DNA from 3 places in the Comamonas endophytica genome. Region 2 is predicted to be linked to each of the others. Evidence: predicted binding sites of a transcription regulator. Region 2 holds the regulator's gene; each other region holds the start of a gene.

Region 1 (7,051 bases), 1.3 Mb from region 2:
CCATGGCGCCCCGCCTGACATGGGCTGGGCGCCCGACAGTGCCCCTGTGGAAAGCTACGGCCAGGCCAGCGCCAGCGGCCCCTGGAGTCCGAGCCCGGGCAAGGGCCGCAAATGGGAAAAAGGCAGCTGGGGGAAGGACCGCCAGCCGGCCAACCGCTTCGAGGCCGCCTCGCGCGGCCCGCGCAGCGCGCCGGCAACGCGCACCGACCAGGCGGCGCGGCTGCTCATGGCGCACATGGAATTCATGGAAGAGCTCTCGCACGAGGACTTCGATGCGCTGTCGCGCTGCACCGCGCCGCATGGCGGCTTGTTTGCCTGGCTCGAGGCCCAATTTCAGGAGCATGGCGCGCAGCCCTGGGCGGTGCTGCGCGAGCGGCTGTGCGACTGCCTCGATGCCGATGTGGCACCGCTGGCGGAGAAGCTGATGACGGGGCCGCACGCCCAGCCCGAGGGCGAGCTGCCCGAGCTGCGGCGCGAGCTGCGCGGTGTGCTCAACCGCATCCTGATCGACCATCTCAAGCAGCAAACCCATGTTGCTGCAATGGCTGTTGCCACCAACCCGCTTGCGGCGCAGCAACTGCGCGATCTCTACGCGCGTTTGCAGTTTCTGCAAAATGAAATGCGCAATCCCTCTTGAAATAGCTGGACAAAGATATAATTAGGAGCTAGCGGCAAGAGCGACAGCAGCACCTCCGGGCCGGGTCAACGTGAAAAACACGTAAGTAGCAGCAACTGCACGGACCCAAATACCGCAAGGACTGCACCCCAAATGTTCGCCCATACATCTTGCCCGGGAGATCTTTCTCCGGACGCCCGTCCACCTTGCGTGGGCCCGCGTCCACGCGCCGCAGTTCCAGGCGCTTGCGTTTTCTTTGTTCGATTTTGCTTCAGAGGTGCTCATGCCCGCTTCAAAGTCTCCGAAGTTGCCCAAGTCCGGCCCTGCCGCGCATGAAATATCCGTGCCTGCAACCGCAGCTGCCAAGGCCGCGCCAAAAGCCTCGGCCAAGACCGTAACAACTGCGAACCCCACAGCGACCGAGCCCTCCTCCGCTGTCAAGAAAGTCAAATCCGTGGCCACCAAGACCTCTGCCGAACTCATTGCCGCCGCCGACGCCCTGCTGGCGGCCGCCTCCCCCGCCAAGCGCGGCCGCAAACCCAAGGCCGCTGCCGAAGACGGCACCGAACCCGCCGTGAAGAAGGCCCCCGCGGCCAGGAAGGCGGCCGCCCCTGCCGCTGCCGACAAGGCTCCGGCCGCCAAGCGCGGCCGCAAGCCCAAGGCCAAGGAAGAAGGCGATGACATTGACGACACCGACCTGTCGGACATCGAATCGGATCTCGAAGGCGAAGAGGAAACGGTCGAAGCCGCGGCCAGCACCACGACCGAGAAGGTCAAGCCGCTGCGCATGAAGATCAGCAAGGCCAAGGAACGCGCGCTGATGAAGGAATTCGGCCTGGACGAGACCGTCCTGACCGAAGAGGAAATGCTGACCCGCCGCCAGCGCCTGAAGGCGCTGATCAAGCTGGGCAAGACGCGCGGCTACCTGACGCACGGCGAGATCAACGACCACCTGCCCGACAAGCTGGTCGATGCCGAAACGCTGGAAGTCGTCATCTCCATGCTCAACGACATGGGCGTGGCGGTCTATGAACAGACGCCCGACGCCGAGACGCTGCTGCTGAACAACACCGGCCAGTCGGCCACGACCGAAGAGGAAGCGGAAGAAGAAGCCGAAGCCGCGCTCTCGACCGTGGACTCCGAGTTCGGCCGCACCACGGACCCGGTGCGCATGTACATGCGCGAGATGGGCACCGTCGAGCTGCTCACGCGCGAAGGCGAGATCGAGATCGCCAAGCGCATCGAAGGCGGCCTGCAGGACATGATGGAAGCCATCAGCGCCTCGCCGGCGACGATCGCCGAGATCCTCAACATGGCCGAGGAGATCCGCAGCGGCAAGGTCGTCATCTCGACCATCGTCGACGGCTTCTCCAACCCCAATGAAGCCGACGACTACGTGGCCGAGGAAGACTTCGACGAATTCGACGAAGAGGACGACGACGACGGCAAGGGCGGCTCCAAGGCGCTGACCAAGAAGCTCGAAGAGCTCAAGAACGATGCGCTGGCGCGCTTCGACAAGATGCGCGACCTGTTCGAGAAGATGCACAAGATCTACGACAAGGAAGGCTACGGCACTCCCGCGTACATGAAGGTGCAGGCGGCGCTGACCGAGGAGCTGATGACCATCCGCTTCACGGCCAAGACCATCGAGAAGCTGTGCGACCTGGTGCGTGCCCAGGTCGATGACGTGCGCAAGAAGGAACGCGAGCTGCGCCGCATCATCGTCGACAAGTGCGGCATGCCCCAGGAAACCTTCATCAAGGAATTCCCGGCCAACCTGCTGAACCTCGAATGGGTGGTCAAGCAGGCCCACTCCAACAAGTCGTGGAGCACCGTGCTCGAGCGCAACATCCCGCCCGTGCAGGAGCTGCAGCAGAACCTGATCGACCTGCAGACGCGCGTCGTGGTGCCGCTGCCCGGCCTCAAGGACATCAACAAGCGCATGAACGACGGCGAGCGTGCGTCGCGCGATGCGAAGAAGGAGATGATCGAGGCCAACCTGCGCCTGGTGATCTCGATCGCCAAGAAGTACACCAACCGCGGCCTGCAGTTCCTGGACCTGATCCAGGAAGGCAACATCGGCCTGATGAAGGCCGTGGACAAGTTCGAATACCGCCGCGGCTACAAGTTCTCGACCTATGCCACCTGGTGGATCCGCCAGGCCATCACGCGCTCGATCGCCGACCAGGCGCGCACCATCCGCATTCCGGTGCACATGATCGAGACCATCAACAAGATGAACCGCATCAGCCGCCAGCACCTGCAGGAGTTCGGCTTCGAGCCCGATGCGTCCATCCTGGCGGCGAAGATGGAGATCCCAGAGGACAAGATCCGCAAGATCATGAAGATCGCCAAGGAGCCGATCTCGATGGAAACGCCGATCGGCGACGACGACGACAGCCACCTGGGCGACTTCATCGAGGACGGTGCCAACACCGCCCCGATCGACGCCGCGATGCAGGCCGGCCTGCGCGACGTGGTCAAGGACATCCTCGACGGCCTGACGCCGCGCGAAGCCAAGGTGCTGCGCATGCGCTTCGGCATCGAGATGTCCACCGACCACACGCTGGAGGAAGTCGGCAAGCAGTTCGACGTGACGCGCGAACGCATCCGCCAGATCGAAGCCAAGGCGCTGCGCAAGCTCAAGCACCCTTCGCGGTCGGACAAGCTGCGCAGTTTTATTGATTCGCTCTGAGCAATCGCCTCTGCGCCATGGAAAAAGCCATCCCTCGGGATGGCTTTTTTTCGTTCGGGCTGAGCCCGTCTGGACGCCCCCGCCGAAGGATGGACGGCTTGGCTCGTGCACCTCGGGAAAGCCGTGCCGGCTTTTTCGCGCAGGCCCTTCATGGTTCGACGGGCTCACCACGAACGGTACAACATCCGTTCGTCCTGAGCTTGTCGAAGGATGGACGGCCGGCACTCAAGTCCCTCAACAGACCTTCGCCAAGCCCAGGAAGACCATTCATGCTTCGACAGTGCCCTGCGCCAAGCTCGGCACGAACGGTGTAGAAACTTTCGCCCCGGTCTCAATACGCCTTGAAATTCGCCGCCACCCGCTGATTCAGATAGTCCCCCGCAGCAATAGGCGGATATTTCTTCCCCGGTCCCTCGATGAGCGCATCGCGGTTGGCCTGCGCAAAGAACGCCAGGCTGTAGCGCGGCCCCATGTATTCCCCGGGCAGCGGGTTCTTCACGCGGTGGAAGTTCGAGGGCAGCTGGTCGTCGCTCCAGCGCATCAGCATGTCGCCGATATTGCAGGTGATCGCCTTCTCGTCGGGCTCGACCGAGGTCCACTTCTGGCTGTCCATTTCCTTGCCCGGGCAGACCTGCAGCCCGCCCTGCCCCTGGCGCTGGAACAGCAGGCTCAGGCAGTCGAAGTCGGTGTGCGCGCCGGCGCGCCACAGGCCCAGGCTGGCCTGTTGTTCCGGGGGCGTGGCGAAGTAGTGCAGCAGGCGCAAGGTGCTCTGGTAGCTGGGCTGCGCCGGGTCGTGCGCGCGCAGGAAGAATTCGTCGTCGAAGCCCAGCTTCCAGGCAAAGCACGACAGCACCTGCATCGCCACCCGCCAGCACTGGCCCTCGAAGGCCAGCATCGTTGCCTGGAAACCGGCCAGTTCCTGCTCGGTGGGCCACAGGCCGTGCATATGCGGGCGCGTGATCTGGTAGGACTCCTTCTGGTCGGGCGTGCCGGTCGAGGGGCGCACCTGGGCGCGGCTTTCCCAGCCCACGTTCAGCGCTTTCTTCAGCGGGTATTGGGCCTTGACGGCATCGGGCAGCGCAAAGAAGCGCTCGGCCATGGCAAAGGCTTCATGCACGTCGTCCAGCGCGATGCCGTGGTTCACGACCTGGAAGAAGCCGACGTCGACGGCGGCATCCCAGAGCTGGTTGGCGATCTCGATCTTGCGCTCGGCAAAATCCGACAGGTCGATGCGGCGGATCTCGCGGCAGCGGCTCTCGCTGCCCATCGCGCCCATGCGCGTTTCCTTCTGCAGCTCGGTCATGTCGTAGGTGGCGGTGCTCATGCGGTTCTCCAATATGAAAGGGTCTACCCGCGCGTGGCTTCAGTGCTCCGGGGGCCCCGGCGCTCTCCTGAAGCCATGGGCGCTCGGGGCGCGGGCGGGCTTCAAGAGCAATTTCCGGCTGGCTGGGTCGCTTGGACCGCACAGTGAACGCTTCTACTCCTGCCGGGAATCAAGCAAGAACGGTGCCCGACTGGCATGCAAAGTGCATGGCAGCCAGCAATCGCCACCCCATTGAAGGAGACCGCCATGTCCGCACTGATGTTCGCCACCCCCGCCCCGCTGGAAGATCCCATGCCTCTTGGCGATGCCGACGGCACCTATCTGCGCCAGGCCATTGCCCTGTCCCACACCGCGCGCGCGCGCGGCAACCGCCCGTTTGGCGCAGTGGTCGTTGGCGGCGACGGAAAACTGCTGGCCGAAGCCTATTGCAACACCACCGAGACCGGCGACTGCACGGGCCATGCCGAAACCAATGCCGTGCGCCAGCTGGGGCCCAAGGTGCCGCGCGAAGTGCTGTCCAACGCCACCCTGTATTCGTCCGGCGAGCCCTGCGTGATGTGCGCGGGCGCGATCTTCTGGTCGGGCATCGGGCGCGTGGTGTTCGGCATCGATGCCGTGCGCCTGCGCGTGTTCCGCGGCGAACGCGCCGAGCAGCGCGATGCCGAGCTCTCGTGCCGCGACGTGTTTGCCGCGTCGCCGCACGCCATCGAATGCATAGGCCCGGCGCTGCTCGACGAGGCCAGCCTCCCCCACGTGGGATTCTGGAAATCCTGACACGGCACAATCGCCGCTTCCCCGCATTTGCCCGCCCCATGACCGCATCCGACGCCGAAGTCCTTCCCAGCCGCGCCAAGCAGGGGCGCGAGCGCATCCTCTGCGCGATCCGCGAGGCGGCAATTGCCGAGTTCAGCCGCCACGGCTTCAAGGGCGCCTCGACCAAGGCCATTGCCGAGCGCGCGGGGCTCACCAAGCCACAGCTGCACTATTACATCAGCAGCAAGGAAGAGCTCTACGAGGAACTGCTGTATTCGGTGCTCAATGGCTGGTCCAGCGCCTTCGTGTTCGACAGCGACAGCGACGACCCGCGGGCGGTGCTTGGCGGCTATGTGCGCAAGAAGCTCGACTATGCGCTCGACAACCCCGGGCTGTCGCGCATCTTCACCACCGAGGTGCTGGGCGGGGGGCGCAACCTGGGCAAATACTGGCCGGTGGCCGTGAAGTCCACGCAGCAGAAGGTGCAGCTGATCGACCGCTGGATCGCCGAGGGGCGCATGCGCGCCCTGGACGCCACGGTGCTGCTGATGCAGATCTGGGGGATGACGCAGCACTACGCCGACTATGGCGTGCAGGTGCACATCATGCTGGGCCTGGCGCCCGACGAGCCCATCGACCGCGAGCCGATCCGGCGCGAACTCACCAATTCCGTGCTGTTGTCCTGCGGGCTCGCACCAGAATAGGACAGCGGCAGCAACGGCTGCACGCCTGCGGTCGATGCGCCGGCACGAGGGCGCGCCCGGCGCTTGCAAGCCTTGCTGGCATGCGATTTGCAATAGTTTGACCAATCGATCAAATCAAATGGTCAAAAATGCAAATCTCCGCCTCCACCGCAGCGCCCCCTGCCACCGAAGCCGCCTTTGAACTGGTGCTGGCGCGCAGCCAGTTGCGCCTGAATGTCGAGCCCGGCGAAAGCATGGCCGACGTGCTGCAGCTGGCCGGCATTGCCATCGACACGCTGTGCGAGCAGGGCGTGTGCGGCACCTGCGCCACGCGCTGGCTCGAAGGCGCGCCCGCGCATCGCGACAGCTGCCTCAGTGCCGAGGAGCAGCGCACCCATGTCGCGGTGTGCTGCGCGCGCAGCCATGGCGCCAGCCTCACGCTCGATCTCTGAGGCCTGGCATGCGCGTCCTCGTGATCTATTGCCATCCGGTGGAGACCAGCTACCACGCGGCCTTGCATACCGAGCTGCTGCTCAACCTGCGCGGCGCGGGCCACGAGGTGGACGACTGCGACCTCTATGCGGAAGACTTCAACCCGGTGCTGAGCCGCGAGGAACGCCTGGGCTACCACGAGGTGCCTGGCAACCGCCTGCCGGTACAGGGCTATGTGGACCGGCTGCTGTGGGCCGAGGCCCTGGTGTTCTGCTTCCCCACCTGGTGCTTCGGCATGCCGGCCATGCTCAAGGGCTTCTTCGACCGCGTGCTGATGCCCGGCGTGGCCTTCGACATCAGCGATCCGCAGAACGTCAAGCCGGCGCTGACGCATATCAAGCGCATCTCGGCCGTGGTGACCTACGGCCGGCCGCGCTGGACCGCGCTGCTGATGGGCGATCCGCCGCGCAAGTCGGTGACGCGCTACCTGCGCCTGCTCACGGGCGGCCGGGCGCGGGTCGACTACCACGCCTGCTACCACCTCAATG
Region 2 (7,051 bases):
TGGTCGTCCGGGTCCTTGCAGATCACGCGGATCGCCGGCGCCTCGGGCAGATACTCCACTGCGCTGTCGAAGGCCGCCAGCACGCTGTCCGTGCTCAGCCCGTAGAAGGCCACGCGCGGCGCGATCTGCGGATAGCCCAGCACGCGCTCGAGCTCCACGCGCTGCGCGGCATGGGCGATCCAGCGCAGCGCGCCCTCGGCCAGCAGCGCGCGCACCGGTGCGATGGCCGCGTCGTCGAAGACCAGCAGATCCAGCACCATGTTGGTGTCGAGCACCAGGGGACGCGGCCCGGGGCCCGGGTGGCCGGCCCCAGGATTGCAATGCGGCCAGCGCAGCACGATCTTCATGCGGGCTGGCTGCCTGCACCGCCGTCGGTGCTGCGCCGCGGCTTGACGGCACCCTTGATCATGTCGAAGCGGAACATGCGGCACTCGATGGGGCCGTTCCACAGCGGCACGCGGCGCGACTCCTTGAGGCGCATCTTGCCGGGCAGCTTCAGGTCGGGCGTGAGCATCCAGGCCTGCCAGCCGCTGTAGTTCTTCTTCCAGTGGGATGCCAACTGGCCGAAGAACTCGACGCCATCCTCGGTCTGCGCGGTCTCGCGCCCGGCCCGTTCGACCTGGCCCATGCGCTCGGCCGCGTTGCGCCCGGCCGAGCCGGCCGCGGCGATGCGCTCGCCATAGGGCGGGTTGAGCACCATCACGCCGGGCTGCTCGCTCGGCGGCATGCGCTGCAGCGCGTCGCCGCCGCGCAGGTTCACGGCGCTGGCCACGCCCGCGCGCTCGGCATTGCGTTCGGCAAAATCCACCATGCGGTGGGAGACATCGGAGCCGTAGATGCCGACCGGACTCTCGCAGATCGCCGCCTCGGCCTGGCGCAGGATCGCTTCCCAGACATGCGGCTGGAACGGCACCAGCTTCTCGAAGGCAAAGCGGCGCTGGATGCCCGGCGGAATGCGGCAGGCGATCTGCGCCGCCTCGATGACCACCGTGCCGCTGCCGCAGCAGGGGTCGTACAGCGGCTGCGGATTGTCGCCATGCGGGTCCCAGCCGGTCGCGGCAATCATTGCCGCGGCCAGCGTTTCCTTGAGCGGCGCATCGCCCTTGTCCTCGCGCCAGCCGCGCTTGAACAGCGCCTCGCCCGAGGTGTCGATGTAGATCGTCGCCTCGTCCGTGGTCAGGTGCAGGTGCACGCGCACGTCCGGGTAGCGCGTCTCGACATCGGGACGCACGCCGGTCTTGGCGCGGAAGCGGTCGGCAATCGCGTCCTTGACGCGCAGCGCCGCGAAATTCAGGCTGGTCAGCGGGCTGTGCTGCGAGGTGAACTCGATCTTGAAGCTCTCGCGCGGGCTGAACCAGATCTCCCAAGCCACCTCGCTGGCCGCGCGGTACAGGTCGTTCTCGTTGCGGTACATCGAGGTCGAAAGCTGCACCAGCACGCGCTGCGCCAGGCGGCTGTGCAGGTTCAGCAGCAGCGCGTCGCGCCACGAGGCGCGCAGCATCACGCCGCCGCGCCCGACCAGCAGGTCGTGCCCGGTCAGGCCCGTGATGCGGTGGGCCTCGTCGGCCAGATAGTCCTCCACGCCGGCGGCGCAGGGCAAAAACAGTTGCAGTTGGTTCATAGCAGGGCGCCAAGGATACGCGTTTGCCGTCAAATGCGCGCATTGGAGGGCATCTTGCCGGCCCCGCGCGCTATAGCGACTTGCGCAGATTGGCCGGCGCGATCTTCAGCACGTCGCGGTACTTGGCGACGGTGCGGCGCGCGCATTCGATGCCCTGCTCCTTGAGCATTTCGGCCAGCTGGCTGTCCGAGAGAGGCTTGAGCGGATTCTCGGCCGCGACGAACTGCTTGATCAGCGCGCGCACCGCCGTGCTCGAGGCATTGCCGCCGGTCTCCGTGCCCAGGCCCGAGCCGAAGAAATACTTGAGCTCGTAGGTGCCCATCGGCGTGGCCATGTACTTGGCCGTGGTCACGCGGCTGATGGTCGATTCATGCAGCCCCAGCTCGTCGGCGATGTCGCGCAGCACCAGCGGGCGCATCGCCAGCTCGCCATGGGTGAAGAAGTTCCTCTGCCGCTGCACGATGGCCTGCGACACGCGCAGGATGGTGTCGAAGCGCTGCTGGATGTTCTTGATGAACCAGCGCGCCTCCTGCAGCCGCTGCTGCAGCGCCGCGTGCCCCTCGCTGCCCTTGTGGCCGCGCAGCGCGTTGGCATAGATGTCATGCACGCGCAGCCGCGGCATCACCTCGGGATTGAGCTGCACGCTGAACTGCGGCTGGCCGTCGCCGCGGCTGCGCGCCATCTTGCGCACGATCACGTCGGGCACGACCAGGTTGCGCTCCACGTCGGCAAAGCGCCGCCCGGGCCGCGGCTCGAGCCGCGCGATCAGCGCCATGGCCGCGCGCACGCGCTCCTCGCTGGCCGCGCAGGCCTGCATCAGGCGGCGCACGTCGCGGCGCGCCAGCAGGTCCATGGGCTGCGCGCAGATGCGCAGCGCGGTCTGCACGGTGGCCTCGTCGGTCTGGTCGTCGTCCTGCGCCGCGAGGTGCTGCAGCTGCAGGGTCAGGCATTCGGCCAGGTTGCGCGCTCCCACGCCCACCGGCTCGAGCGACTGCAGCAGGCGCAGCGCCACCGTGAAGCGGTGCACCAGTTCCTCCTGCTCCTCCAGTGCATCCGCGCCGGCCAGTCCCGCGGCCAGTTCCTCGAGCGAATCCTCCAGATAGCCATGGTCATCGAGCGACTCGATGAGAAAGCGCAGCGCCGCGCGATCGACCTCGCCCAGCCTGAGCGACAGCGCCTGGCGGTGCAGGTGATCGGTCAGCGACTCGTGGCCGTGCGCCAGGTCCTGGGCCTCGGCGTCGTCCTCGCTGCTGCCATTGCGCGCGCGCGCCTCGCCGCCCCACTCGCTGTCATCGGGCGCGAGATCGCTGCTGCCGTCGCCTTCCCAATCGGGCGCGGCATCGGCCGGCGCAGTGACCTCGCCGGCGTCGGCATCGCCACTGCTGCCCGACATCTCTGCCGACGCATGCTGCGCATCCTCGGCATAGTCGTCGCGCTGCGCCGGCACGTCGGACTGCGCCAGGCCGAATTCCTCGCGCTCGGCTTCTTCCGTGGTGCGTTCGAGAAAGGGGTTGTCGTCGAGCATGTGCTCGACTTCCTGGCTCAGCTCCAGCGTCGAGAGCTGGAGCAGCCAGATCGATTGCTGCAACTGCGGCGTGAGGGCGAGGTGTTGCGATACCCGTAGCGACAGACCCGGCTTCAACGGCGTTCCCCTCCGAACCGGCACAGGCTGATGGACATGGCGCTCACATCCTGAAGTGCTCGCCGAGGTACACCCGGCGCACGTCGGCGTTCTCGACGATCTCGGCGGGCGTGCCCTGGGCCAGCACATGGCCGTCGCTGATGATGAAGGCGTGGTCGCAGATGCCCAGGGTCTCGCGCACGTTGTGGTCGGTGATCAGCACGCCGATGCCGCGTGCCTTGAGGAAGCCGATGATGCGCTGGATCTCGATGACGGCAATCGGGTCGATGCCGGCAAAGGGTTCGTCCAGCAGGATGAAGCGCGGCTGCGTGGCCAGCGCGCGCGCGATCTCGACGCGCCGGCGCTCGCCGCCCGACAGCGCCAGCGCGGGCGAGGCGCGCAGATGGTCCACGCGCAGTTCCTGCAGCAGCGCCAGCAGGCGGCGCTCGATCTCGTCGCGGGTCAGGGGCCGGCCCTGCTCGTCGCGCTGCAGCTCGAGCACGGCGCGCACGTTGTCCTCCACGCTGAGCTTGCGGAAGATCGATGCTTCCTGCGGCAGGTACGACAGCCCCAGGCGCGAGCGCTGGTGGATCGGCATGTTGCCGACCGCCTGGTCGTCGATGAAGATGTCGCCGGCATCGCAGCGCACCAGGCCGACGATCATGTAGAAGGAAGTGGTCTTGCCGGCGCCGTTGGGGCCGAGCAATCCCACGACCTCGCCCTTCTGCACCGCCAGCGAGACGTCCTTGACCACCTTGCGGCTGCCGTAGGACTTGGCCAGATGCTTGACTTCGAGGCGGCTGGATTCGGGCTGCGGGGAGGTTGCGTTCACGGAAGCGCCGCTCACTGGTTCGAGGGAAGGGTGGTGCTGGGCCGAAGGTTCGTGGCCGGCGCGGGCGCCGCGGCCGGCGGCAGCTCCTTGGGGGCAAGCACGGCGCGCACGCGCCCGCCGGATGCGGCGCCGGTGGCGCCACCCGGAGCACGGGCCTGGCCGTCCACGGTGAACACATCGGTCAGGTTGTTGTAGACGATGACCGCGCCGGTGATCTCGTCGGTCAGCGCCGTTCCGCGCAGGCGGCGCAGTTCGCCGCGGCGGATCAGCCGGACGTTGTCGGCCTTGCCGTCGTATTCGATGACCTCGGCCTCGCCCTCGACGAATTCATCGGGTTGCCCCGGCTGGGTATCGCGCTTTTGCCGGAAGAAGGCGCGCTTGCCCGCCTCGGCCTTCACCGTGCCGAACTGGTAGCCCTGGGCATCCTGGCGCACGTCCAACTGCGCGCCGCGCAGCACGATCGAGCCCTTGGTCATCACCACGTTGCCGGTGAAGACGCTGGTCTGCTGCAGTTCATCGTGGCGCAGCGCATCGGCCTCGATGTTCATGGGCTTGTTGCGATCGGCTCTTTCGGCCTGCACCGCGCCGCAGGCAAGGGCTGAAAGCAGGAGAAGGGGAAGTAGGCGTTTTTTCATGGAGGGCACGAATCTTGCGACCATTGTAGGGCGTGTGACCCATTAAATCCCAGGCACCGCCTGGAACCCCGTGCGTGGATGGCCCCGCCCGGCAAGTCCATGGCGCCAGCAGGCACAAAAAAGCCCGCGCAAGGCGGGCCCGTCATGCAGGGGCCGCGGCCCCGCGTGGCCTCAGCCCTTGCGGCTCAGGGCGATCAGATGGTCCGTCACGCGCAGCACGTTGGCCATGTTGCCAGCCATCGTGCCATCGGTGTAGTAGCGGCCGGCCACGCCGATCGAGGGCACGCCCTCGACGTTGTATTCCTGCTGCAGCTGGGTCGCCTTGCGCACCTGGTTGGAGACCGTGAAGGAGTTGTAGCTTTCCTTGAACTTGTTCACGTCCACGCCCTGCTTCCCGACCCATTCGAAGATGTCCTCGTCCTTGGCCAGGCGGTTGCGCTCGACGTGGATCGCACGGAACACCCTGGGGTGCACTTCATCGAGCTTGCCCATGGCCAGCAGCGCGTAGTAGAGCTTCTGCTGGGGGATGAAGCTGGCGTTGAAGCCCACGGGCACGCGCTGCACCACTACATCGGCGGGCGCCGCTGACTTCCAGGCCGCGAACGCGGGCTCGAAGGAATGGCAATGCGGGCAGCTGTACCAGAAGAACTCGAGCACCTCGACCTTGCCGGCGCCGGCCGTGGTGGCGACGGGCTTGCCCAGCTTGGCGTAATCCTTGCCTTCCTTGAACGCAGCCTGGGCCAGCGCGGGCGTGGCCACGAAAGAAAGAGCGGATGCGGAAGCTGCGGCAGCGGCAGCCAGGGAAAAATCACGGCGTTTCATGGAACAACACTCCTGGTTCGGTTCGTAAGTCAGAGGGGTGGCGCGCCAAAAAGTTCAGCGCTGCACGCGCACCAGCGCGGAATCCACGCCTGCGCCCTCGAGCCTGGTCTTGAGCTGCTCGGCATCGTCGCGCTTGCCGAAAGGACCCACGCGCACGCGGAACACCGTGCGGCCGTTCTGCTCGCGCTCGCTCACGCGCGACTCCCAGCCCAGCATCGCCAGCTTGGCGCGTTGCGCCTCGGCATCGGAGGGGCTGCGGAAGGCACCGGCCTGCACGAAGTAATTGAAGCTCTCGGCCGCGCTGGCCTCGGCCGACTTGGCTTTGACCAGATCACCCAGCGGATCGCTGGATTTGCCCGCTGTGCTGGTCTTGGGCTCGGGCTTGGGCGGCAACGTCACCGGTGCCACGGGTTGCGATGCCGCAGTCGTCGCCGGCGCTGCATCCGGCGCCGGCGCGGCCGCCACGCCATCCGCGGCAGGCGCTGCCACCTCGGGTGCCGCCGGCACTGTGATGCGCGCCGGGTTCTTGCCGTACAGGGGCGAGTTCGGATCCCAGTCCTTGTTCTTCCTGGCTTCGGCCGCGTCCTGGTCGGCGTTCTTGGCCTTGCTCAGGAAGGGCATCGGCACCTTGCTGACATAGACCGCCACGCCCAGGGCCGCGCCCAGGCCGAAGATGATGCCGAGAATGATGCCGAGAACGGTGCCGCCGCGTTGCTGTGTCTTCATGATGTGATCGGTTTACATGCGTTCTGGAGCGGACACGCCCAGCACCGCAAGGCCATTGTGCAATACCTGGCGGGTCGCGCTGATCAATGCCAGGCGTGCCAGCTTCACCGTTTCGTCGTCGACCAGGATGCGCTCCGCATCGTAGTAGCTGTGGTAGGCCGCGGCCAGGTCGCGCAGGTAGAAGGTCACGTCGTGCGGCGCATTGCCCTGCGCGGCGGCTGTGAGCATGTCCGGGTACTTGGCCAGCTGCAGCATCAGCGCCTGGGCCTGCGGGCCTTCCAGCGCCGACAGGTCCACGTCCTTGAGCGTGGCCGCATCGCCGCCCCAGGCCTTGAGCACCGAGCAGATGCGCGCATGCGCGTACTGCACGTAATAGACCGGGTTGTCGTTGTTCTGCGCCACCGCCAGGTCGACGTCGAAGGTGTACTCGGTGTCGGGCTTGCGGCTGAGCAGGAAGAAACGCACCGCATCCTTGCTGGTCCACTCGATCAGGTCGCGCAGCGTCACGTAGGAGCCCGCGCGCTTGCTGATCTTGACCTCCTCGCCGCCGCGCACCACGCGCACCATGGTGTGCAGCACGTAGTCGGGATAGCCCTGGGGGATGCCCACATCGGCGGCCTGCAGGCCGGCGCGCACCCGCGCGATCGTGCCGTGGTGGTCCGTGCCCTGGATGTTGATGACCTTGGTGAAGCCGCGCTCCCACTTGGCGATGTGGTAGGCCACATCGGGCACGAAGTAGGTGTAGCCGCCGTCGCGCTTGCGCATGACCCGGTCCTTGTCGTCTCCGTAGTCGG
Region 3 (7,051 bases), 1.1 Mb from region 2:
CGGGGCTGGAACTCATCGCTCACGCCGCCTTCCTGCACGCGTGCGGTGTTCAGCGCCCAGCGCATCAGCTCCACCATGTCGCCATGCTGCGTATCGGTGGCCAGCGCCATGTTCACGCCCGCGCGCAGGATGGCCGGGGTATTGGCCATGCGTCCGGAAGTGATGTTGCACTTGGGGATATGGACGGCATGCGCGCCGGCGCGAGCCATGCGCGACAGGTCGTCCGGCGTCAGGTAGATGCAGTGGCCGCCCATCAGGCGGTGGTTGAGCAGCCCCGCTTCTTCCAGGACCTGCACGGAAGTCTTGCCGGTGCGCTCGCGCACCCGCTCGACCTCCACCTGGCTTTGCCCCAGGTGGGTGGAAACCACCAGATCGCGCTTTTGCGCCTCCTGGGCGATGGTGGCCAGAAAGCCGTTCGAGCAGGTATCGGCGGCATGCGCGGCCAGATTGACATAGACGCGCTGGTGGTCCTTCCAGCGCTCGTACAGCGCCAAGCCAGCTCCCAGGGTGCGCTCGCCGATGGCGCTGTCGTAGTTCCACTCGCCATGCGCGACCCGCGCGAAGTCCACGTCATGGATGCGCCAGCTTGGCGCCAGGCGCAGGCCCAGCTCCAGCATCGCCTCGGTGCTGGTGTCCGCGTGCACGAAGTTGTCTCCCACCAGCGTGGAGCCGAACAGCATCGCCTCCAGGGCGCCCAGCCGCGCCAGGGCGCGGGCCTGCTCGGGGTTGACTTCGGTGCCCTTGGGGATGCCTGGCGTATAGGACGGCGCGAAACCCAGGTCCACCGCCACCCCGCGCACCATGCTCAGGATGGAATGCACATGCGGGTTCACGAACCCGGGCGTGACGAAGTGGCCCGGCAGGCGCAGTTCCCGCCGGGCGGTGTAGTGGACAGGCGGCTCGCGGTCGAACCAGGTGATGCAGCCGTCGGAAATGCCCAGGCACCAGCCCCGGCATTCCGCTTGCTCCGGGTCGGCGGTCAGGAAAATGGCGTCGCGCAGGAGCAGGTCGAACGCGAGAGGCGCATTGGCGAGGGGAGTGGGCGTGGAGTCGGTCATGGCGTTGGGAGGCAAGGTGCGGTGCGTTATATTGCGCGGAAGGTCAAGAAATCATAAAAAATTTGGTTAACCAAAATTGATTCTAATGTTAAAAATTCTTGGAGCTGTTTCAGCGAGCGCATGAAGAAAGAAACAAGTCAGGCTGCAGAGCCCGTGGCCATTACCGAGCAAGTGCTGTACCAAAGCATCGAATGCGCCTTGCTGGAAGGGCGCCTGCCTGCGGGTACGCCGCTCAGGGAGCGGCATCTTGCGGAGTCCTTCGAGGTCACCCGGGGCATGGTGCGCAAGGTGCTGATCCGCCTGGGGCAGGACGGCAAGCTGGATGTGCAGCCGAACCGTGGCGCCTTCGTGCCCACGCCCACGCCGGCGCAGGTGGTGGACGCCTACCAGGCGCGTGTGGCACTGGAGTGCGGTGCTCTGATGGAGCTGTCGGCCAGGATCACACCTGCCCAGCTCCAGCAGCTGCAGGAGATGGTCAGGCACGAGCACAGCGCCGCGGCCAGCGGCCAGGCACGCCAGCATTCGGTGCGCATGGCCGGCAACTTTCACACGGCCGTGGTGGAGATCCTTGGCTCGCCCACGCTGCTGGCCATGTGCCGGCAGTTGATTGCGCGCACCCAGATGTATGTGGCGCTGTATGAACCACAAAGCGCCAGCGAATGTGCGCCCCAGGAGCATGCCCAGGTGTTGCAGGCGCTGGAGAAGCGCGATGCGCAGGGCGCCGCGCAGGCCATGAAGGCGCATTTGCTGCTGGTGCAGAACCGCGTCTTGCAGCGCATGCAGCCACGCCCCTGCGCGCCCGTGGCGGACATCCTGAAATCCATCATCCAAGGCCACTGATGCAATTGCTGCTTCTCAACCCCAATACCAGCGACCACGTCACGCAGCGCATGCGGCAGACGGCCCAGACCGCCTTGAGCGGCGCGGCGGATATCGTGGGCGTCACGGCCACCGAAGGCCCGCGCATCGTGGGCAGCCGGGCCGAGAACGTGCTTGCCGCGCAGCAGGCGCTGGCGCTGGGCGTGGCGCATGCCCCGGGCATGGACGCCGTCATTCTGGCCATCTCCACCGATGCCGGCCTGTGGGCCCTGCGCGAGATATTGGACATTCCCGTGGTCGGCATGCTCCAGGCCGCCTTGCTCTGTGCCGCCCAGCTGGGCCAGCGCGTGGGTCTCATCACGCTGGGCGCGCACATGCTGCCGGTCTATCAGGAGCAAGCCCGCCTGTACCAGCTCGACGGCTTGATGCATGCCTGGAGCGCGCCGGCCTTGCCCCAGGCCTTCGCCCCCCACGCCCAGGCCGTGGAGCCTGAAGTGCTGGCACAGTTGCAGCTCCATGCCGAGCAGATGATCGACAGCCACGACCTGGATGTACTGGTCCTGAGCGGCGCGGTGCTCAGCGGCTACCGCGCGGCGCTGCAGGCGCAGCTGCCGGTGCCGGTCATCGACGGCATCGAGGCGGCCGCCTGGCAGGCGGTGGCCATGGCCCGAATGGGCAGCGCCAAAGCGCGCATCGGCAGCTTTTCCCGGGTCATGGGACGGGAGGTGAGCGGGATGCCAGCGCAATTGACGGCCCGAATGCGGGCGCTCGTGTAGCCTGCGGGTGGCGCAAGGGGACCAGATCTGCAGCCCCTGCATTCCGCTCAATCCTCGCGCATCAGCGGGCTGCGCATATCCAGCTGCCAGATCCGTTCCGCCTGCGCCGCCAGTTGCAGCACGCGCGCATCCTGGAAGCGTGCCGCCGAGATGTGCAGCCCCAGGGGCAAGCCGTTGCGCCCGAAGCCGCAGGGCACGGAAACGGCGGGCACGGCGCCGTAATTGAAGATCGGCGTGAAGGCGGCATGGCCGCGCGGGCCGGCAGGCATGCCGCCGATCATGGCCGGGCCCATCAGCCCGTGCGGCCAGGCTTCGACGGGCGCCGTCGGACACAGCAGGGCGTCGTAGCGCGCATGCAAGCGCGTGAAGCTGGCGTGGAACTGCTCGCGCAGCTTGAGCAGTTCTGTGATGCGCATGCCGCTGAGGGCCGCACCCAGCTCGATCTGCTCGCCCAGGTTGGGCATGATGCGCTCGGGGTGGGCGGCCCAGTCCTGGCCAAAGCGTTGGGCCAGGCCGGCCTGCTGGATGGCAATCAAGGGATATTCGCGCGCGCCCTCGGGCCAGACGGGGTCGGCGCGCTCGATGTTCCAGCCGGCCTGGCGCAGCGCATCCACGGCATGCTCCATGGCGGCCAGCACATCGGCGTCGATGGCCAGATCGCAGCCCAGCTGTGGCGACCAGGCCAGGCGCAGGCCACGCACGTCCTGGTGCAATTGCGCCATGGCATCGGGCTGGGCGAAGGCGGGGCATGACAGTGGGTCGGCTGGCTCCCAGGCGGTCAGGCAGTCCAGCATCCAGGCCGCATCGCCGACATTGCGCGCCAGCTGGCCGATGACCGAAAGCAGATGATTGGGATCGTCGAAGCCTTCGGCGTTGGGCACGCGCCCCAGGGTGGGCTTCATGCCGACCAAGCCGGTGTGCGCGGCGGGGCGGCGGGTGGAGCCGCCGGCATCGGTGGCCAGCGCGAGATGGCCGATGCCCGCGGCCAGCGCCGCCACGGCGCCGCCCGACGAGCCGCCGGGCGTCAGCCGCGTATCCCAGGGGTTGCGGGTGGTGCCGTGCAGCTTGGTAGTTGTGATTCCCATGCAGGCGAATTCCGAGCAGGTGGTCACGCCCAGGGGGATGGCGCCGAGGGCGCGCAGCCGCGCCACGCACCAGCTGTCCTGCGGCGCTATGAAATCCTCGAACAGAAGGGAGCCAAAGGTGGCGGGTGCGCCTTGCAGCCACAGGTTGTCCTTGACGGTGAAGCACACGCCGGCCATGGGCAGCGATTCGCCGGCAGCCAGGCGCGCATCGACCTGTGCCGCGGCTTGCAGCGGGATCGCGGCATCGAAGAAGGCAAAGGCGTTGAGCTGCGGGTTGAGCTGCTCGATGCGCGCCACCATGTGGCGGGCGACATCGGTGGCGCGGAGCTGGCCGGCGAGGACCTGCTGGGCAGTGTGCTGGGCGGACCATTGATGGAGAGCGGTGCTGGGCATGGCAGAGCAGATGGTTGATGGGAAGTTGTATCCAATTTGAAGCAGCTGCACCAAGGAGACACACGCAGTGCCCCGATGGGGTGCGGCAGGGCTCAAATGAACGGGCAGTGCAGAGATCTGTATGCAATTCCGGTTCCAGCTTTGGATGGACTAGCGAAACTTTGTATACATGTACTGGTTGTTTTGCTGGAAATACGCTGTGTCCTGGCACACGATTTGCATTACATGTGCACCCCGCAAACCACGCCGCTCCCCAAGAAAGACCCGTATGACCGAATCTCCACCTGCCGCAGCCTTCGACCTGGTGGTGCGCAATGCCCGCGTGATCACGGCCGCCGACGAAATGCATTGCGACATCGGCGTGAAGGACGGGCGCATCATGCAGATGGGCGCTGGCCTGGCGGGCGGCACCCGGGAGATCGACGCGCAGGGGCGGGCCGTCACGCCCGGCGGCGTCGATGCCCATTGCCACCTCGAGGAAATCACCAGTGGCCCGGTGCGCATGGCCGATGATTTCGACACGGGCACGCGTGCCGCGGCCTGCGGCGGAACGACCACCGTGATCCCGTTTGCCGCGCAGCAAAAGGGCCATTCCCTGCGCGCCGCCGTGGAGGAATACCGCCAGCGTGCCGCGGGGCGCGCGCATGTCGATTACGCGTTCCACATGATCGTCACCGACCCCACGCCCGAAGTGCTCGAGCGCGAGCTGCCCGCGCTGATCGCCGAGGGCTTCACGTCATTCAAGATCTACATGACGTATGACGCGCTCAAGCTCGATGACGGGCAGATCCTGGACGTGTTGTCGGTGGCGCGCGCGCATGGCGCGATGGCCATGGTGCATGCCGAGAATGCGGAATGCATCGCCTGGCTGACGCGCAAGCTCGAAGCCGCAGGCCGCACCGCGCCACGCTTTCATGCCGTGGCCCGGCCGATGCTGGTGGAACGCGAGGCCACGCACCGCGCGATTTCCCTTGCCGAGCTGGTGGACGTGCCGATCCTGATCGTGCATGTCTCGGGCCGCGAGGCGGTGGAGCAGATCCGCTGGGCACGCTCCAAGGGCCTGAAGATCTTCGCCGAAACCTGCCCGCAATACCTGTTCCTGACCAGCGAAGACCTGGGGCTGGACGACAGCTACGAAGGCGCCAAATGCGTGTGCAGCCCGCCGCCGCGCGACAGCGCCAACCAGGAAGTGATCTGGGATGGGCTCAATGACGGCCTGTTCTCGGTGTTCTCCTCGGACCATGCGCCTTTTCGCTGGGATGGCGAGCAGGGCAAGAGGCCGCAGGGCCAGGAGGTTGCATTCGGCCGCATCCCGAATGGCATTCCGGGCATCGAGACCCGCATGCCGCTGCTGTGGTCGCAAGGCGTGCTGGCCGGGCGCATGACGCCGCAGCGCTTCGTCGAGCTGACCTCGACCGGGCCCGCCAAGGCCTACGGCCTGCACCCGCGCAAGGGCTGCATCGCGATCGGCGCGGATGCCGACCTGGTCATCTGGCAGGAAGGGGACTTCACGCTCACCAACGGCATGCTGCACCACAACGTCGACTACACGCCCTATGAAGGCATGCAGTTCAAGGCCTGGCCCGCAATGACCATCGCGCGCGGCCAGGTGCTGTGGGACGGCCGGCACTTCACCCCGGCGCCGGGGCATGGCCAGCTGCTGGCGTGCGGCGAGCCGAGCCTGCTGGCCGAGCGCGCGCGCTTCACGCACCGCTACCGGCCGCAGTGCACCGCGGACGATGGCTGCTGAGGGCCAGGGCCGACCGACCCTCTTTTCTTTTCCACCAGCGGCTGGCGCGTACATGCGCCGGCGCTGCTTTTCAGGAGACACGCATGCGCTTGCTCATCATCAACCCGAATATTTCCGAGAGCGTCACGCAGCTGATCGAGGCCGAGGCCCGCCTGAGCGCGGGGCCACAGACGGCGCTCACCATGCGGACCGCGCCCTTTGGCGTAGCCTATATCGAGACGCGCTTCGAGGCGCTGATCGGGGCCTATGCCGTGGCGCAGGTCGCGGCGGAGCATGTGGCCGGGCACGACGCAGTGATCGTGGCGGCCTTCGGCGACCCGGGCCTGGCGGCCCTGCGCGAAGCCCTGCCGGTGCCGGTGCTGGGCATGACCGAGTCGGCATTGGCCACGGCCTGCCTGCTCGGGCACCGTTTTTCCATCATCGCCATCAGCCAGCGCATCCAGGCCTGGTACCGCGAAGAGGTGCAGCGCCACCAGCTGCAGGGCCGGCTGGCCAGCATCCGGGCGCTGGACGAGCAGCTGGCCAATATCGGCGCGGTGCAGCAAGACCACGAGGCCGCCTTGCTTAGCCTGTGCGAGCAAGCCATCCGCGACGACGGCGCCGAGGTCATCGTGATCGCCGGTGCGCCGCTGGCGGGCCTGGCGCGCAAGCTCAAGGACCGCATCGGCGTGCCGGTGGTCGATGGCGTGTCCAGCGCGGTGCAGCACGCCCAGAGCCTGGTCAACCTGCAGCCGCGCAAGGCCACGCAAGGCAGCTATGCCCGGCCTCCACGCAAGCCCCACCAGGGCCTGCCGGACAGCCTGGCCGCGCTGCTGGGCTGAGCGTTCTGCTTCCAACTGCCATTTGCCCACAGGAATTTCCATGACCGCCGAAACCCCCAAAACCTTGCGCCTGGGTGTGCTCACCCCTTCGTCCAACACGGCGCTGGAGCCGTTGACCAGCGCGCTGGTCGCCAGCTACCGGCCCGAGCGCAGCGCGCTGGAGGCGGCCGATGCCGGCGCGGTGACGGCCCACTTCGCGCGCTTCAAGGTCACCGAGATCGGCCTGAACCACCAGGCGCTGAACCAGTTCGACGACAGCCACATCCTGGCCGCGGCGGATCTGCTGGCCGATGCGAAAGTCGATGTGATCGGCTGGAGCGGCACGGCCGCCGGCTGGCTGGGGTTCGAG

Evidence for each region. Region 2 encodes sigma-54, which starts transcription at its own class of promoters, with help from an activator protein. Its sites were predicted from a motif close to TGGCANGNAANCTGCTTT; they were not measured.
Region 1: a site for sigma-54 is predicted at 4,830-4,847, ahead of M9799_RS03455 (isopenicillin N synthase family dioxygenase). Genes of this name have one in related genera too.
Region 3: a site for sigma-54 is predicted at 4,337-4,354, ahead of hydA (dihydropyrimidinase). Genes of this name have one in related genera too.

The regions. Positions count from the first base shown of each region.
Region 1 is NZ_CP106881.1:803,429-810,479, forward strand. Features, by position in the region: gene dnaG (DNA primase) at 1-637, shown strand, start outside; gene rpoD (RNA polymerase sigma factor RpoD) at 900-3,311, shown strand; gene M9799_RS03455 (isopenicillin N synthase family dioxygenase) at 3,643-4,635, opposite strand; gene M9799_RS03460 (nucleoside deaminase) at 4,882-5,409, shown strand; gene M9799_RS03465 (TetR family transcriptional regulator C-terminal domain-containing protein) at 5,448-6,092, shown strand; gene M9799_RS03470 (2Fe-2S iron-sulfur cluster-binding protein) at 6,221-6,523, shown strand; gene M9799_RS03475 (NAD(P)H-dependent oxidoreductase) at 6,532-7,051, shown strand, end outside.
Region 2 is NZ_CP106881.1:2,099,012-2,106,062, reverse strand. Features, by position in the region: gene M9799_RS09420 (PIN domain-containing protein) at 1-347, opposite strand, end outside; gene M9799_RS09415 (THUMP domain-containing class I SAM-dependent RNA methyltransferase) at 344-1,621, opposite strand; gene M9799_RS09410 (RNA polymerase factor sigma-54) at 1,692-3,263, opposite strand; gene lptB (LPS export ABC transporter ATP-binding protein) at 3,307-4,074, opposite strand; gene lptA (lipopolysaccharide transport periplasmic protein LptA) at 4,086-4,709, opposite strand; gene M9799_RS09395 (thiol:disulfide interchange protein DsbA/DsbL) at 4,881-5,531, opposite strand; gene M9799_RS09390 (SPOR domain-containing protein) at 5,586-6,257, opposite strand; gene argS (arginine--tRNA ligase) at 6,270-7,051, opposite strand, start outside.
Region 3 is NZ_CP106881.1:3,240,770-3,247,820, forward strand. Features, by position in the region: gene M9799_RS14785 (amidohydrolase family protein) at 1-1,058, opposite strand, end outside; gene M9799_RS14790 (GntR family transcriptional regulator) at 1,179-1,898, shown strand; gene M9799_RS14795 (aspartate/glutamate racemase family protein) at 1,898-2,653, shown strand; gene M9799_RS14800 (amidase) at 2,701-4,131, opposite strand; gene hydA (dihydropyrimidinase) at 4,400-5,881, shown strand; gene M9799_RS14810 (aspartate/glutamate racemase family protein) at 5,965-6,702, shown strand; gene M9799_RS14815 (maleate cis-trans isomerase family protein) at 6,743-7,051, shown strand, end outside.